DNA from 4 places in the Ruegeria sp. E8 genome. Region 4 is predicted to be linked to each of the others. Evidence: riboswitches for the same ligand, from Rfam matches in the RefSeq annotation. Region 4 holds a riboswitch; each other region holds the start of a gene.
What was found. A riboswitch is a leader RNA that binds a small molecule or an ion and turns the genes downstream of it on or off. The one in region 4 is predicted to bind cobalamin.
Positions count from the first base shown of each region.

Region 1: linked by a shared signal. The riboswitch ahead of ACR0LF_RS17940 (DUF1636 family protein) and the one ahead of ACR0LF_RS21805 (DUF4198 domain-containing protein) in region 4 are both predicted to bind cobalamin.
Region 2: linked by a shared signal. The riboswitch ahead of ACR0LF_RS21285 (hypothetical protein) and the one ahead of ACR0LF_RS21805 (DUF4198 domain-containing protein) in region 4 are both predicted to bind cobalamin.
Region 3: linked by a shared signal. The riboswitch ahead of ACR0LF_RS08810 (DUF1636 family protein) and the one ahead of ACR0LF_RS21805 (DUF4198 domain-containing protein) in region 4 are both predicted to bind cobalamin.

Region 1 covers NZ_JBQFOY010000016.1:62,863-67,175, reverse strand. Annotated here, with positions in the region: gene ACR0LF_RS17945 (SLC13 family permease) at 1-687, shown strand, start outside; cobalamin riboswitch at 890-1,095, shown strand; gene ACR0LF_RS17940 (DUF1636 family protein) at 1,180-1,560, shown strand; gene cobW (cobalamin biosynthesis protein CobW) at 1,557-2,612, shown strand; gene cobN (cobaltochelatase subunit CobN) at 2,616-4,313, shown strand, end outside.
Region 2 covers NZ_JBQFOY010000024.1:47,790-52,102, forward strand. Annotated here, with positions in the region: gene ACR0LF_RS21270 (bifunctional 2',3'-cyclic-nucleotide 2'-phosphodiesterase/3'-nucleotidase) at 1-1,784, shown strand, start outside; RNA gene ffs (signal recognition particle sRNA small type) at 1,824-1,922, shown strand; gene ACR0LF_RS21280 (alpha/beta hydrolase family protein) at 1,993-2,853, opposite strand; cobalamin riboswitch at 2,985-3,205, shown strand; gene ACR0LF_RS21285 (hypothetical protein) at 3,297-3,704, shown strand; gene ACR0LF_RS21290 (protein-tyrosine phosphatase family protein) at 3,707-4,207, opposite strand.
Region 3 covers NZ_JBQFOY010000005.1:100,941-105,253, forward strand. Annotated here, with positions in the region: gene ACR0LF_RS08795 (glucokinase) at 1-676, shown strand, start outside; gene ACR0LF_RS08800 (carbohydrate kinase family protein) at 717-1,643, shown strand; gene ACR0LF_RS08805 (D-lyxose/D-mannose family sugar isomerase) at 1,660-2,325, shown strand; cobalamin riboswitch at 2,426-2,623, shown strand; gene ACR0LF_RS08810 (DUF1636 family protein) at 2,722-3,078, shown strand; gene ACR0LF_RS08815 (ABC transporter ATP-binding protein) at 3,075-3,851, shown strand; gene ACR0LF_RS08820 (ABC transporter substrate-binding protein) at 3,864-4,313, shown strand, end outside.
Region 4 covers NZ_JBQFOY010000027.1:18,349-22,661, forward strand. Annotated here, with positions in the region: gene ACR0LF_RS21790 (ABC transporter permease) at 1-185, opposite strand, end outside; gene ACR0LF_RS21795 (substrate-binding domain-containing protein) at 292-1,311, opposite strand; gene ACR0LF_RS21800 (ROK family transcriptional regulator) at 1,487-2,686, shown strand; cobalamin riboswitch at 2,811-3,009, shown strand; gene ACR0LF_RS21805 (DUF4198 domain-containing protein) at 3,141-3,926, shown strand; gene cbiM (cobalt transporter CbiM) at 3,933-4,313, shown strand, end outside.

The sequences.
Region 1 (4,313 bases), on a different contig from region 4:
GGTGACATGCTTGTGGCGCATACCAGATGGGACAACCTGATGCGGATCAAGCGCGATCCGGATTTCGTGGTTGTGACAACGGACTTCCCTCAGGATGAGTTGAGGCCGCAGAAGGTCGGCTGGGCGCTGGCATTTTTCGCCATTTCGCTGTCCTTAATCCTGTTTACGGATGTCCGGCTTTCGCTGTGTCTGCTGACCGGAGCGGCGGGCATGATGCTGACCCGTGTGCTCAGCGTGGATGAGGCATACCGCGCTGTCGGATGGAACACCGTTTTCCTGCTCGCCTGCCTCATACCATTGGGACAAGCCGTGCAGAATACAGGCACAGCCGCGTGGATTGCCCAGCAGATCCTGTTAATTCTGGATGGCTGGCCGCTATGGTCGCTGCAAACTGGCATCGCCATTCTGGCGACAGCGTTTTCACTGGTTATGTCGAATGTCGGCGCCACGGTCCTGCTTGTTCCGCTGGCGGTATCGATTGCAGTTGCGGCTGGCGGAAACCCGGCTGTCTTTGCATTGACGGTCGCCATCTCTACCTCGAACAGTTTCATTATCCCGACCCATCAGGTGAACGCACTGATCATGGGTCCGGCAGGTTACAAGGTGATGGATTTCGTACGTTCCGGCGGAGTTATGACGGCGTTGTTCCTTGTCGTCTCACTGGTCATGATCAACGTCCTGTATTAGCGCGGCAAGATCGTGAATTTCCGGAGGTTTGGTGAGGGTTGGCTGTCGTAATGGCACATCACCACCCAAGGACGTGGCTTTTCGCTGATCCGTCTCAGGTAGCATCCCAGCAAAACATGCCGCCCATCGACATCCACAGGTCGCTTTCCATCCCTCCGCAACATTGTTACGAGCGACTCGCTTGACAAGCGGGCCAGCAGTGCCGCATGACCCTTCCGTTGGTGTCGGCGACAGCCGATGAAAAGGGAATGCGTAGACGGGTTTTCCGCGAAACGCAGCCGCCCCCGCGACCGTGACCGGAGAGGGTGCCCAATGCCACTGGCCAAGTGCCGGGAAGGCGGGACATCCGGCAGAGGAACTCCTCTGACATCCGCAAGCCGGGAGACCTGCCAACGCCCGAAGTTGAAACCGGACGGGGTGTTCCGGTGTCGGGTCAAGATCGACCCGCATGAAACCCCGTCCCCCGAAAAAGGATTTGGGGGGATGAGAGACATGACCGACACCGCTCCGGTCGAGCTGCTGGTTTGCACCACTTGCCGTCGTGGCCTGCCCATCGAAGATGATGCGCAGCGGCCCGGCACGTTGCTTCACAAAGCGCTCGAGCAAGCGGACCTGCCCGAGGGCATCACCCTGAAAGCCGTGGAATGCCTGTCGAATTGCAACGAGGGCTGCTCCATCGTGCTCCGCGGAGGGCCGGAACGCTGGACCTTCGTCTACGAACATCTCAACGAAACCGATCATGTCGAAACCATCGTGGAAGGTGCAACCAAGTACCTCGCGACCGAGGATGGTCTCGTCAAATGGCGTGAACGCCCCGAACATTTCCGCAAAAACTGTGCAGCCCGCATTCCCCCGATTGGAGCCTTGAAATGAGCAATCTGGAAAAACTCCCCGTCACTGTGATCACCGGCTTTCTGGGCTCGGGCAAGACCACGCTGGTCAAGCACCTGATGCAGAACCCACAGGGCAAGCGTCTGGCCGTGGTCGTCAATGAATTCGGCGATGTCGGCGTCGATGGCGATATCCTGAAATCCTGTGCCATCCCCGATTGCCCGGCGGAAAACATCATGGAACTGGCCAATGGCTGCATCTGCTGCACCGTAGCCGATGATTTCATCCCCACCATCGAAGCCCTGATGGCGCTGGAACCGCGCCCTGATCACATACTTATCGAAACCTCCGGTCTGGCACTGCCCAAACCGCTGCTGAAAGCGTTCGACTGGCCCGATATCCGCTCGAAAATCACCGTGGACGGTGTAATCGCGCTGGCCGATGCCGAGGCTGTTGCTGCGGGTCGGTTCGCCCCGAACGTTGAGGCGGTGGATGCTCAACGCATGGCCGATGACTCGATCGACCACGAAACGCCTCTGTCCGAGGTGTTCGAGGATCAGATCTCCTGCGCCGACATCATCCTGTTGACCAAGCCCGATCTGGCAGGCCCGGAAGGCGTGGCGAAGGCAAAAGAGATCATCGCCGCCGAGGCCCCTCGCCCGCTGCCAGTGGTCGAAGTGGCCGAAGGCGCCGTGGATGTACGCGTTGTGCTGGGTCTGGAAGCCGCCGCCGAGGATGACATGGACGCCCGTCCTAGCCATCACGACGGCCATCACGACCACGAGCATGACGATTTCGAAAGCATCATCGTCGAGTTGCCGGAGCAGACCGACCCGGCCCAACTGGTCGCCAATATCGAACGTCTGGCCAATGAACTGAACATCCTACGCGTCAAAGGCTATGCCGCCGTACAGGGCAAGCCTATGCGCCTGCTGGTTCAGGCCGTCGGCGCCCGGGTGCGTCACCAGTATGACCGCCCGTGGGATCCTGGCGAGGAACGCCGCTCGCGTCTGGTTGTGATCGCCGAGCATGACGACATCAAAGAGGCTGCGATCCGCGATATCCTCGTGGGCGTGACCGAGGCTGCCGAGTAAACCATGCACGTCGTCTTCCGCGAAAGCCACGGGTTAGAAGAAACTGAAACCCCAACCGATCTGGGCCAGAGCCCGGCGGATTTGGTGGTGCTGTCCTTTTCGGACAGCGACCTTGGCGCATTCGCGGCGGGCTGGCATCGCGGTGGCGGGCCGGATGGCCGGATGCCGACGATGCGGCTGGCGAACCTGACGGCGCTGAAACACCCCCTGTCCGTCGACACCTATGTCGAGCAGACGCTTGAGGGGGCAAAAGGCATCCTGATCCGTCTGATCGGCGGCGTGCCGTATTGGTCCTACGGCTTGCAGCAGGTTCTTTCGCTGGCGCAGGCAAAGGGCATCGCCTTAGCCGTCCTGCCTGCCGACGGTCGCGAAGATACGCGGCTGGACGACTACTCCACCCTGCCTGTCTCAACCCTGCGGCGGTTGGCGCATCTGTGCGATACCGGCGGAGAAGTTGCCGCGCAAGCCGCGCTTGCTCAGATGGCTTTGGCCGCGGGGCTTTACGCAGGTCCCGTGATGGGCTCCAAGACGATCCCCGAATGCGGCGCATGGTGCCCGGATCGCGGCGTGATCCCGGTGGACAAGTCGTTCACGGATGACGCCAAACGCATCCTCGTTACCTTCTACCGCGCCTATCTGACCTCTGCGGACACGGCCCCGGTCGCCGCACTGATCCACAGCCTCCGCGCGCGGGGTTTCGAGGCCGTGGGTCTATTCGCACCATCGCTAAAAGCCCCGACCGCCGCCGAGTGGCTGCGCGAAAACATCACGGCACTGCAGCCGTCGGCCATCATCAACGCCACCTCATTCTCGGGCAAAGGCGCGTCTGGCACCTCACCTCTGGACGTGGCCAATGTGCCGGTGTTTCAGGTCGCGCTGTCAACTGCGCGCCGCAAGGCGTGGGACGAGGCCGAACGGGGCCTCTCACCGGCCGACCTCGCCATGCATGTGGTGCTGCCCGAGGTGGACGGACGGATATCGGCAGGCATCGCCTCGTTCAAGGAACCGGGCAAGCGCGATCCACATCTGGAATACTCCCGCTTTGCCCACCGGGCCGAACCGGAACGGATCGAAGCCATCATTGATCGCGTCACCGGTTGGCTGAACCTGCGCGACAAGCCGAAGGCGGATCAGGTTCCGGCGCTTGTGCTGTCGACCTATCCCGGCAAAGATTGGCAGATGGCCCATGCCGTTGGCCTCGACGCGTTGGCCTCAGCCGAGGCGATGCTGGCTGACCTGCAGGGTGAAGGTTATGACACTGCGCCAGCGGAACCGATTGCCGAAACGCTGCTGAATGCTCGGATTTTGTGGCCTCTCAAGGGCTATCTGACAGCGCTTGCCGAGTTGCCGGAATCACTGCACGACGATCTCGAAACCGTATGGGGCGAACCCAAAGACGACCCCGCCTTTTCCGAAGGTGCATTCCACTTCACCGCGCTGCGGCGTGGAAAGGCACTGGTCGCGCTGCAACCGGAACGCGGCACGCCTGAACTGCGCGACGACGACTATCACGACCTGTCACGTACCCCACGCCACAGCTACGTCGCCTTTTATCTGTGGTTGCGCAAAAGCCTCGGTGTAGACGCGCTGATCCATATTGGCGCGCACGGCACATTAGAGTGGCTGCCCGGCAAGTCAGTCGCTCTGTCCGGCGATTGCTGGCCCGAAGTTCTGATCCGAGATCTGCCGGTGATCTATCCC
Region 2 (4,313 bases), on a different contig from region 4:
ACCTGACCGGTTTTGACTATTACACGGATACACCGGACCCGACGCTTGGATTGACCCGCACCGCCAGCCTGATCCGCAAAGCCCGGCAAGAAGCGAATGGCGCATTGGTGCTGATGTTCGACAACGGGGACTCGTTGCAAGGAACGCCACTAGGCGAATGGGCGGCGCAGGACAGCAGCCCACATCCGATGATGCTGGCGTTCAAAGCGCTGGACTATGACGCGATTGGTTTGGGAAACCACGATTTCGGATTTGGATTGCCAACGTTGGGCAACATCCTTGCACAAGCGCCCTGTCCGGTTCTTTGCAGCAACCTGCATCGCGACGGTGGAACACAGTCGTGGCAACGCTACACAATTCTGGACCGCAAAATCCATTTGGGCGGCAAAGAAGTACCTGTTCGCATCGGTGTCTTTTCGGTTCTGCCGCCCCAAACTGCGCGCTGGGAAGAGCATAATCTGGGCGGGGATGTCAGTGCAGACGACATTTTGGCTACGGCGCGCTCTTGTACAGACGCGTTGCACAACAAAGGTTGCGATCTGGTGGTGGCGCTGGCCCATTCCGGCCTCGGAAACCCGGAACCGGAGGCCGGTATGGAGAATGTTATTATTCCCCTCGCCGCCATCCCGGGCATCGATGCCATTGTTGCCGGGCACACACACCTGACGCTTCCCGGAAAGGTCCGTGACACTCACGCTCACGTCGATCACCTGACGGGGCAAGTGCACGGAACGCCTGTGGTGATGCCCGGACACGCTGGCTCATACCTTGGTGTCATCGATTTGGACGTCGCCAAGGGGGCCGATGGCAGATTGCAGGTCAATGATTGCCACGTCGAACTCCGAACCGTTTTCAGCAACGGTATTGCCACCGAGGAAGATCTTGAAATTGCACGATTATGTGCAGCAGCACACTGCGAAACCCGACGTGCCGTCGCCGAGCCTGTTGCGCAAATCTCGGACAATTTGCACAGTTACTTCAGTTTCTGCGCACCGGACCGCGGGCTTGCCTTGGTGGCGGCTGCACAAGCCGCCGCATTGCGTCCGTTCCTGCATGGTACGGCGCTTGCGGGTCTGCCGATTTTGTCAGTTGCTTCGCCCGCCAAATGCGGTGGACGAGCGGGCCCTCGGAATTACACCGAAGTTCCGGCGGGCGAGATTTGTCTTCGCCATGTTGCGGACCTGCATGTGTATCCGAACGAACTGCGCGCAATCCAGATCAGTGGCGCACACTTGCTGGACTGGCTGGAAATGTCAGCAAGTACGTTCAATCGATTGAAACCCGGCGCCGAGGTCGAACTGACCAACCCCGATCGGGCCGGGTACAATTTCGACATCATATTTGGACTGTCCTATCAAATCGACCCTTCGCAACCACCGCGTTTCGACGCGCAGGGGCAAAAGATCCATCCGGATCACAGGCGGATTCATGATCTGACATATGCAGGTCAGCCCGTGCGACCCGATCAAAGATTCGTCTTGGCCCTCAACAACTTTCGCGCCAGCGGAGGCGGGCACTTCCCGAACCTACCGTCCACGCGACCCATCAATCTGCCACCGCTCGAGATCAAAGGTTTATTGAAGGATTACCTGACCCAGCGGCTGCCACCTGATCCGCTGTCCAAGCAGCCCTATCCATTTTCGCTTAAGCCCCAGCCAGGCAAGACAACCATTCTGCGGACAGGTCCTGGTGCCCTGAAGCATCTGGACGAATTGAGCCTGTTCGATCCCAAAGCACTGGGACCCGATGACAAAGGTTTTGAACGCATTCGCCTGACACTCTGACGGGTTGTCTTTTCCCGAAGCCTTCCCTATATCCAGAGTCGAGAGGTTGGCGCGGGCGAGCGCCTCGCCAACCTGGTCAGGTCCGGAAGGAAGCAGCCACAACGAGCCCCGCTTGGGTCGATGTCCAACCTCTCACTTTCCCTACATTGTAACGCGAATGCGCCATGGGCGGCTTAGCGCTTTGGGGCGAACTGATCCTGAAACCTTATTAGGGTTCGATCAAACGTGGCCAGACGGCCGCATTGCGTCGGGCAAAGGCACCGATATGCCCGATCTCAGACAACCCGAAATCGTCAGGGCTCAGCAGATGCCGCTTGGCGTCAGGGCCGTAAAGGTCGGCAAGCCGCCAAACCGCTTTCGGCGGGACCATCTGGTCGTCCTCGAAAGTGAACAAATCCACTGGCGTCCCTGAACCGTCCCAACACGCATCGGGCAGGTTTTTCCCGATCTCAGGCACATAGTTTAACGGTGCCGTACACCATTTGCGCCATTGCCAATAAACCGAGGCAGGCAGATCCGACCCAAAGCCGATCGCCTTTCCCGGCAGGTATCCAAGCGCCCGCGCCAATAGTGGGGCGTGACCATACCAGAACAACCCGGCCAAACCTCGATAAGGCCAGGGATGGTCACTCAACGTCACCAAACCCGAACACACACAAATCATCCGGTCAATCAGATCGATATCCGGCTGCACTGGCCCCAGCATCGCGCCGACCGAATGGCCAATGGTCCAATGCTGCGCATCGGGAAACCGCCTGCGCATTTCCGCCCGGGCGGCGGGCATGTCGATCAATGCCCAATCCGCCATCGTGGCTCGGGACTCTTTCAGGTGGCCCGATAAAGAATGCCCGTAATCCCGATAATCATAAGTCAGGCAGGCCATACCCTGCTCGGCGGCCAGCCAACGCGCAAAATGACGATAGTAGTCACGCGGCACGCCCGTTGCACTGTTCAACACGACCGCGATTTCGGGCTGCGTCGCCGGTCGATACAACCGAGCCGACAGCGTCGCCGACCCAGACGGGAAGCGGAAATCTTCGGTCAATACCGTCTGCTCTGTGTCCAACATGATCTCTGGTTTTTCTCTGAAACATGGGTTTTCGAACGTCGCTGCCGTTGACACTAGGCAGGAACCAAAGGCGCTTCCAGCATGACCAGACGTCCGGACAAAAGATCGACTTGACTCGGCACCGGGTCAGACGCTAGCGGTTGTGCGATGGTTTCCGGCCCCCACAAGGGATCGGGATGAAAAGGGAACACGGTGCGGTTCTGTCTGGTCACTCAGACATCAACCAAATCCGCGACTGCCCCCGCAACTGTAAGCGGTAAGCAATGCCGAAACACCACTGGCCCAAAGGCTGGGAAGGTTGGCAAAGCGATGACCCGCAAGTCAGGAGACCTGCCATCAAAAACGAAACCGAAACTCGGGCGGGGTGTCCGGGCAGGCACTGACTGCAATACGCTGTCCCACCTGTCCCAAATATCCTGTCCACCACGCGCGGAGGGCGCAGGATGATCTGGAAGACAAAATCGCATGAGTACAGTGCAACTGTATGTCAGCGGACGGGCAAGACCTGCCCGGCTTTGGCACGGCTGGCACGCTCGATTGCAGAGGCCATGACGCAGGCCACATCTGCTACAAGTGACGATTTCGAGTTTGACGGCAGCAGCGAGCTTTCACATTGCACCGAAGGCTGCCATGCAAAATTCCGGGCGGGATCAGACGGCATTCGCATCTTTTGCGAAACGCAGCCCGAAGCGGCGATTGAGGATCTGTACACTTATGCAGATCTGATTTTCGGGAATACATTCAGCACCTTGCCATCCGGCGTCATCGCAAATCCGCCCTGCGCGATGATTGAGGTTGAAACGCTGCGGCCCCGCAAAGTCATGCACGCACCCGAGCAGCTTTCAGCCTGAGGCTATCCGACCTGCGCCTGAGTAAAGCGGGATGCCCAGGCCAATTGCGCGTCGGTCTCAACGGCACAGGGGCGCAGGGCCCGCAAACGCTCTAGCGCCTTGTCGGCTCTTTCGCCGCATTCGACCATCAGCCGCAGAACAACCATCCCGGAGCGGCCGCAGCCGCCCCGGCAATGCACCAGCACCCGGCCACCACCTGACAATGCGTGTCGGGCGGTGGCGCTGACCGATGACCATGCCTCCTGAACCGCCTGTGTCGGCGCGCCAAAATCTTCGATCGGCAAATGAACCCACCGGCTGGCGCGGCTTTGAATATCACTGCCAAAACTCTGCGCCCCGTCCTGAAGCATCTCGACATCCGTTGTCATCGACACAACAAGCCCCGGCTTCCACGCCGCGATCGTATCAAGATCAACGGCATAATCCCCACCACGTCCGGGCATCGAGGTCAGGGCAAGCGTTCCGCCTCCGACTTGCAGGGCATAGATAACCAGTTGCGACATGAACTGTGTCCTCCCCAAAGAACTCGTTACAAAATTGAGTCATTAAATCTGTTGATCCAGTTTAGTGCGAAACCGATCCGTTTCTAAAACAAAAATCATCACGCGC
Region 3 (4,313 bases), on a different contig from region 4:
CGCAGCATGGTCGGTAGCCGAAGTGACCCAGTCGGATGTTGTGGTTTTGCAGGGTGAGGCGACCCCTCCGGTCGGCACACGGTTGGTGGTCGGGCCCGGCACCGGGCTGGGTGTTGGTGCATTGCTGTATTCAGAAGGCCGCTACCACACGGTTTCCGGCGAAGGCGGGCATGTGGGCCTGTACCCGCGCCATCGCGAGGAGGTCGATATTTTCGAGGCAGCCAGACGTATTGCACCCGGCTGTTTCTTTGGAGACAGTCTGGCATTGGAAGCTGAGATGTTTCTGAGCGGTACCGGCCTGCCTATTCTTTATCAGGCGGTCGGTTTGGCAGCTGGAGATGCCAGGGCACCGGCGCGTTCCGCGAAAAACATATTGAACGATGCCCGCGACGGAACGGATATCATTGCAGAAAAAACGGCCCGGATATTCACCACCCATCTGGGCGCGTTAATGGGCGATTTGGCGGTCACGCTGATGCCGGCAGGCGGGATATTTCTTGTGGGTGGCGTCGCAGAGAAAAACCGCTGGCTTTTCAGTGATGACTTCAAGGATGCGTTTAACGGCGGCGGTCGGTTCAGCGATTTGCGCCGTTCCCTGAACCTGTACGTGTCTGAACAAGCAGAGTTCGGAATCGTCGGCGCAAACAACTTCTGCAAGAACGCGCTCAGGAAGTAAGCAAACAAACCAAATTCTCTGTGCAGAAAAGGACCAAGACATGATCCTGTGCTGTGGTGAAGCGCTGATTGACATGATCTCAGAACCAACCGTATCGGGCGCACAAGGTTTTGTGCCGCATACCGGCGGTGCGGTCTTGAACACAGCCGTTGCGATGGGGCGCCTGGGTGTGCCGGTCGGGATGCTGACAGGCTTGTCGTCGGACATGTTCGGCCAGCAACTGATCGAAGCGCTGCAAGCAAGCCATGTGGACACATCGCATGTGATCACCTCGGATCGGCCCACCACTCTTGCCTTTGTACAGCTTTCAAATGGTCACGCATCTTACAGTTTTGTCGACGAAAACACTGCGGGCCGGATGTTGCGGCCCGAAGATTTGCCTGAACAGCTTCCAGCGATTTCAGCCTTGTATCTGGGGGGGATCAGCCTTGCGTGCGAGCCCTGCGCCGATGCCTATGCTGCTCTTTTGGATCGCCACGGGTCCGACCGGGCGGTTATGCTGGATCCGAATATCCGCCCAGCTTTCATCAAGGACCAGACCCGGTTTCGAACGCGCCTGAATCGGATGATCGCGCAAGCAGATATCGTCAAAGTTTCCGACGAAGATCTGGATTGGATCATTCCCGGTGATGAACCCGAGGCCGCAAAGGCATCCCTGTTGTTGCAGGCGGGTCCTACTGTGGTCATTGTGACGCGCGGCGGTGACGGGGCGAACGGGTATCTGGCAGATGGTTCAGAAGTCTCGGTACCGGTAAAGCCCGTCAAAGTCGTCGATACAATCGGCGCAGGCGACACGTTCAACGCCGGTGTCCTGACCGAGCTCAACCGCGCAGGGCACCTGACAAAGTCAGGACTGCGCAACTTGACTTCGGACAACCTGAAAGCTGCCATGGCGCTGGGTTCCGATGTAGCCGCTGTCACCGTATCCCGTGCCGGGGCAGAACCACCCTGGGCGCATGAGCTTTAATCCGTGAGTGGACATCATGAAACGATCTGAAATCAACCGTATCAAATCCGACGCACAGGCGTTCATCCGGTCCTTCGGTGCCGTTTTACCACCCTTCGCGGATTGGTCGCCGGAACAGATACGCAGCCCGTTGGCCGAAACGATCCGCAGTCGCGGGTTGGGGTGGGATATTACCGATTACGCCCAAGGCAAGTTCGATGAACTAGGCCTGCTTCTGTTCACTCTTCGCAACGGTGAGGTGAGTGACCTGAACTCCGGTCGCGGCATGCTCTATGCGGAAAAGCTGTTGATCTCGAAGGACAAACAGCTCTCACCGATGCATCGGCATATCGTCAAGGCAGAGGATATTATCAACAGGGGCGGCGGTGATCTGGTTATGGAAATCTATGCGTCGGACCCAGATGGCGGGATCGACCGTGATAACCCGGTTACTGTTCCAAGCGACGCCTGCCCTGTTACCTTGCAGCCCGGAGAGCATCTGCGACTGAAACCAGGGCAAAGCGTGACTTTGATGCCCGGTATCTGGCACGCCTTCTGGGCAGAGCACGGCGATTGCCTCATTGGTGAGGTTTCAACCGTGAATGACGATCGCACCGACAACGTGTTCGAGGACCCGATCCCTCGGTTTTCGAAAATCGAGGAAGATACAGCGCCGGATTTCCTGCTGGTATCTGACTATTGACGCCAACCGGTCAGGACCTGTTCTGAAAAAAGCCTGACCAGTTTTCGCCATACGTTCTAGCGCCCCGTTTCTTCTGCCGCTTGACAAGTCTGGCTTTGCCGGACTAGCTGGGCTGGATGGTTCCGTAAGGGATGAAAATGGGAATACGGTGCGGCGCCGAAATGCGCCAAGTCCGTGACTGCCCCCGCAACTGTAAGCGGAGAGCGACGCCACTGCACCACTGACCCGCAAAGGGTTGGGAAGGTGGGCCGAGCCAAGACCCGCAAGTCAGGAGACCTGCCATCGAATTTTGAACCAACCCGGGGCGGGGCGTCCCGGAAGGAGGCTTGATGGCGCGGTTGCGTAAAAATTCGGTATGTGCCCTCTGTCTGCGTCCGGCAAGAGACGGAGAAGGCAATGACCGGCTATTCTGATCACTACGTTCTGATCTGTTCGACATGTCAGGGACCGTTGCCAGCGGAAGCTGCGCAAGAAGCTCTGGATGCGCGGTTGCCAAACGGTTTCGAAACCCGAATGATCGCTTGCATGGCTGGGTGTGAACGGGCCATGACCGTTGGCTTCCAGGCTGCTGGCAAAGCTCAGTACCTTTTTGGCGATATTGAAACGGAAAACGATCTGTCTGCTCTGATCGACTTTGCAACGCAGTTTGGCGACAGTGAAGATGGCTGGACAAGCGCCTCGGACCGCCCCCCTGCCCTGCTCACCAAGACCCTGTCGCGGATACCTGCCTTGCCACCTCGAGGTCGGGCATGAGTTTTCTTGTTGCCGAAGATCTGGAGTATTATGCCCTCAATGGCGATGTCCTGTTACAGGGGGTTTCCTTTGATCTGAAAGAAGGGTCGATACTGGCGATTGCCGGGCCAAATGGCGCAGGCAAAACCACCCTTCTGAACCTGCTGTGCGGGATCGAACGGCTGGCCTTGGGTGATGTGCACATTCGGGGTCAAAGTCTGCGCACACTATCTGCCCAGCAACGTGCCAGAACCATCGCCGTGGTGGGTCAGCAAGAAATGCCGGACGGTCGTTTGCGCCTGCGCGACTATGTTGCTTTGGGTCAAATTCCGATTCAAGCCGACCGATCAGCAGCCCAGCACAAGGAAGACCTTGATCGGGTTTTAGAAACTACCGAGCTTTTGCACTTGGCCAACAAACCGATGAGCCAATTGTCGGGCGGTGAACGTCAACGCGCTCATATCGCGCGCGCATTGGCACAAAATCCGTCTCTGCTGTTTCTGGATGAACCAACCAACCATCTGGATCCGGATGCCAAGGGGCACATGCTGTCTCTGGTCGCGGATTTGGGGGTCACGGTTGTCATGATCGTCCATGATCTGGTCATGATCCCCGAATTCGCCACGCATGTCGCGTTGATGAAGTCCACGCGCCTGACGGGGTTCGGACCTGTCAGCGAAGTGCTGACCCCGGATCGTGTGCGTGACACCTTTGGCGTGGATTACCTGTGCTTTCAGCATGAAGGCCGCATGATCCCCGCGCTTGATATCCGAAAACGAAAACTGTCATCATAACAGGAGCTTACAATGATGCAGAAACTCTGGACCGTGGCTCTGTTCACTGGTCTGGCAAGCGGCGCCGCCGCAGAGGCCATAACAGTGGACAACTGCGGTGAACCGCTGGTTTTTGAAACCGCGCCCGAACGTTTGGTCGTGCACGACATGAACATGACCGACATGGCCTTTGCCCTCGGCCTTCAGGACAAGATCGTGGGCCTGACGGGTATTACAGGCTGGTACAAGACAAGCCCCGACTTTGACGCGCAACGCGGCGACATTCCCGAGCTTGCCCCAAAATACCCAACGATCGAGAACCTTGTGGCGGTTGAGCCAGATCTTTTCTTTGCCGGTTGGTACTATGGCATGAAGCCCGGTGGCGACGTCACACCTGACACGCTGGAACCTTTTGGCATCAAAACCATGGTTCTGACCGAAAGCTGTGTACATCTGGACAAGGACCGCCCCGAAGCCAACATG
Region 4 (4,313 bases):
AAGGCTCCGAAAATCACGATGGCGGCCACAAGAACGATCAAAGGTACCAAAGACGGGTTCACATGCAGGAAATGCTGAACCGTTCCGACAAACCCGCGCTGGTGATCGTCAAATTCGGCAACCTGTTCCGGACTGCCTTTGGCAGCAGCTTCGAAGTTGTCTGATTGTCTTGAAGTATCGGACATGAAGGTTCCCCCAAAGCGTCAGGTTATGGACGACTTTAGCAAGTTTTCAGGCGTGTGGGTGGTTCGAAAAATGGAAGGCCGCTTGATGGCCTTCCAAGCGTTCAGCTTAACCCCAGCAGAGGTCCATGCCTTCCTTGACCGAGATTGACTCGACGCCATCAGCGGCCTTGTCCGTTACAAGCGCCACACCGGTGTCAAAGAAATCCTTACCCGGAGTGTTTTCAGGCTTCGCGCCTTCGTCCGCCCATTTCTTGACGGCCTCAACACCCAGCGATGCCATCAGCAGCGGGTATTGCTGCGATGTCGCGCCGATCACTCCGTCGGCAACGTTCTGGACGCCCGGGCAACCGCCGTCGACCGAAACGATCAGCACGTCGTTTTCACGCCCGATGGCCTTGAGCGCCTCGTATGCGCCAGCCGCCGCCGGTTCGTTGATGGTGTGAACCACGTTGATCGTTGGATCTTTGGCCAGCAGGTTCTCCATCGCGCGGCGGCCACCTTCTTCGTTACCGGCGGTGACATCGCTACCGACTAGGCGTGGGTCATCTTCGTCGCCGATCACATTCGGGTCCGCCAGATCAACACCGAACCCTTGCAGGAAGCCTTGATTGCGCAGCACATCTACGGTGGGCTGACTGACGGCAAGGTCCAGAGTGGCGATTTTGGCGTCATTGGCTGCATCGCCCAAAGTGGCCTTGGCCCACTGTCCAATCAAAAGCCCGGCAAGGAAATTGTCCGTCGCAAATGTCGCATCGGCCGAGTCAATGGGCTCCAGCGGTGTATCCAAAGCGATGACCAGAACCCCTGCGTCACGCGCCTGCTTTACGGCCGGAACAATGGAAGATGTATCGGATGCCGTCAGCAGAATGCCCTTGGCGCCGTCCAGAATGCAGGTCTCAATCGCCTGAACCTGCGTTTCGTGGTCACCGTCGACCTTGCCAGCAAAGGCTTTGAGCGTCATGCCAAGCTCTTCAGCCTTGGCTGTCGCGCCTTCCTTCATTTTGACAAAGAAAGGGTTGGTATCTGTTTTGGTAATCAGGCAAACGGTTTCACCTTCTGCCATCGCACTGCCTGCCATGGCAGTAACCGCCAGCGCTGTCGCGCCCGCAAGTTTCGAAAGTTTCATCGGTAATCCTCCCAGTTTTATGCCCAAGTGGGCATGCGGGTGATCAGGCGAAAATGACCTGACCCCATATGGAACCATCATCAGATTCGAATATTGAGTCAATAAATAAATCACTCTTAATTATTATTGACACGACTGAGAGGCTTCCACATGCTTCACCAAGAAGGGGGCGCTGGTGTCTGCAAATTCATCTCAGGACAAAATCATTGACCCGCGCGGGCCAGAGGTGCGCGGAACCAATCAAAGTGGAATGCGAGCCCGGAACGAGCGCCTTGTGTTGTCTTTAGTCCGGCGGCACCAGGCCCTTGCGAAGTCCGAGATCGCGCGCATGACGGGGCTTTCGGCGCAAACGGTTTCCGTCATCATGCGCCAACTGGAAAAAGACGGGTTGCTTTTGCGGGGCGAGCCGGTTCGGGGGAAAGTCGGGCAACCATCCGTTCCCATGCGCCTTAGTCCCGACGGCGCATTTTTCTTTGGGCTCAAAGTCGGGCGACGCAGTACCGAACTGGTTTTGACCGACTTTGTCGGCAATGTCCGGCAGCGCGAAGGCCGAACCTATGATTTTCCGACGCCCAAGGCCACTTTGGACTTTTCAAGGGAAAGTCTGGACAAAATGATGTCTTCCATGTCCTCGGAGGACCAAAGCAGGATCGCGGGCCTTGGGATTGCCATGCCGTTTTACCTGTGGGACTGGGCCCAGACGTTGCAGGTTTCTCAGGAAAAAATGGACCCGTGGCGCGATGCGGACCTGAAGGCAGATTTGGCCGCAAGCTTTGATATGCCGATTTTCCTGCAGAATGATGCGACGGCGGCCTGTGGGGCGGAATTGGTGTTCGGCCCTGCCGATGGGCCCCGAGATTTCCTGTACTTTTACGTCGGTTTTTTTATCGGAGGGGGCGTCGTCCTCAATGGGTCGATCTTTTCGGGCCGTGGCAATGCCGGCGCGCTCGGTCCCTTGCCTGTGCCAGATGAGGCAGGCGGTGTGAAACCGCTGATCGACGTCGCCAGCCTGTATGTTCTGGAGCGTGCCATCGGTACAACCGAGGCGACTGCCAATTCTATTTGGGCAACGACCCAGCGCTGGGATCTGCCAGTGAACCAACTGGAAAGCTGGTTGCAACAGACCGCAAGCGGGATTGCCAGTGCCATTGTTTCATCATGCAGTCTGATCGATTTTGAAAGTGTGAAGATCGATGGCTGGATGCCCTCGGACGTCAAGGACCGTTTGGTTGAATTGGTCGATGACAAACTGTCCGAATTGAACCTGACCGGCCTCGAGCGACCGTCCGTGATGGCTGGAGCCGTAGGCCCCGACGCGCGCTCGCTGGGCGCGGCGAGCTTGCCGTTGTCTGAAAAGTATCTTTTGGACTCATAAAGCCACTTTAGTACGTGTTTATAAGTGGTTCGCGGAAAAAATTAATCTTACATATTCTTCCGACCTGCTAACTTTTTCGACAGCCACTGCAATTGATCGTTGACGGCAACGGGACATGTCTGGCAAGCCGCTCGTCATGTCCGGTTCCGGGGCTTGCTCTGGAATCAATAGGGAATGCGGTGCGGGCTTTGGCCCAATTCCGCAACTGCACCCGCAACTGTAAGCGGCGAGCAGGGCTGACACGCCACTGGGATCTTCCCGGGAAGGCCGGCCCAACGCTTTGACCCGCAAGTCAGGATACCTGCCGGACATGTGTCCCCATAAGGGGCGCTCCTAATCGGCGACGGGATGTTCGTCGGACCAGGATGCTTGAAAAGCAAATTGGCCCTGAATGTCCCGAAGTCAAAGCGAATTTCGTGCCGGGACTGGCACGACGGGACAAGGACGAACGTTCATGAAAAAGCTGCTGTCTGCAGCCGTTGCCGCGATGGCCCTTCCTGCCATGGCAAACGCACATTTCCTTCTGGAATACACCACCGACACCATGATCGAAAAACCGGGCGATGTGCCGGTTAAGCTGATCTTCTGGCACCCGTTCGAAAACGGCCACGTCATGGACTTGGAAAAGCCGCAGGAATTCTATGTGATCCACAATGGTGAAAAGACCGACCTGCTGGACACGCTGGAACCCGTTCGCTTTACCGGTGGAGAAAATGAGGGCTCGGCATTCAAAGGCACCGTTCCTGTCAAACGTTCGGGCGACTATGTGCTGGTGACCGTTCCTCAGCCTTATTACGAGGAATCCGAAGACATCTATATCCAGCAGCTCACCAAGGCGTTTCTGAACCGCAACGAGTTGCCCACTGACTGGATGAACCCCGTGGGCCTGCCGACCGAGATTATTCCGCTGAACAAGCCGACCAACATCATCGCGGGTTCGACCTTTACGGGCCGAGTGATGGCGGACGGTCAGCCGGTTGCCGGTGCCGAGATTGAGATCGAATACATGGCGGCCGAGCCCGATATCGACAGTGCTGCCGCTTCTACTCCGACCGTCTCGCCCATGCCGGGCGGTGCCGTGGTCGCCATTTCAGACGACAACGGGTATTTCTCGTTCGGTGTTCCAAAGGCCGGTTACTGGGGTTTCGCAGCACTTGGTTCTGGCCCCGCGACCGAACATGAGGGTAAAGAGCTCAGCCAGGATGCGGTCATTTGGATCCGCGCCTGGGATCTGGAGTAAAAGCTTATGCATATCGTCGACGGAGCCCTTTCCAACCCGGTCGTAATCGGCGGCGCTGTCGCCGCTGCGGGCGGGATTGCAATGGGCCTCAGGTCACTGGATCTTGATCGCATCCCCACGGCCGGGGTGCTGTCTGCCAGTTTCTTCGTGGCATCATTGATCCACGTACCCATTGGTCCGTCGTCGGTACATTTGATCCTCAATGGCATGGCCGGGCTTCTGCTCGGCTGGGCCGCATTCCCGGCTTTGTTCGTCGGGCTATTGTTGCAGTCGGTTTTCTTTGGCTTCGGCGGGTTGACGGTGTTGGGGATCAACACGCTCAACATCGCCTTGCCTGCGGTGGTGGCCGGTATGCTCTTTGGTCGCCTGATCGCAAGGGGCACGCCT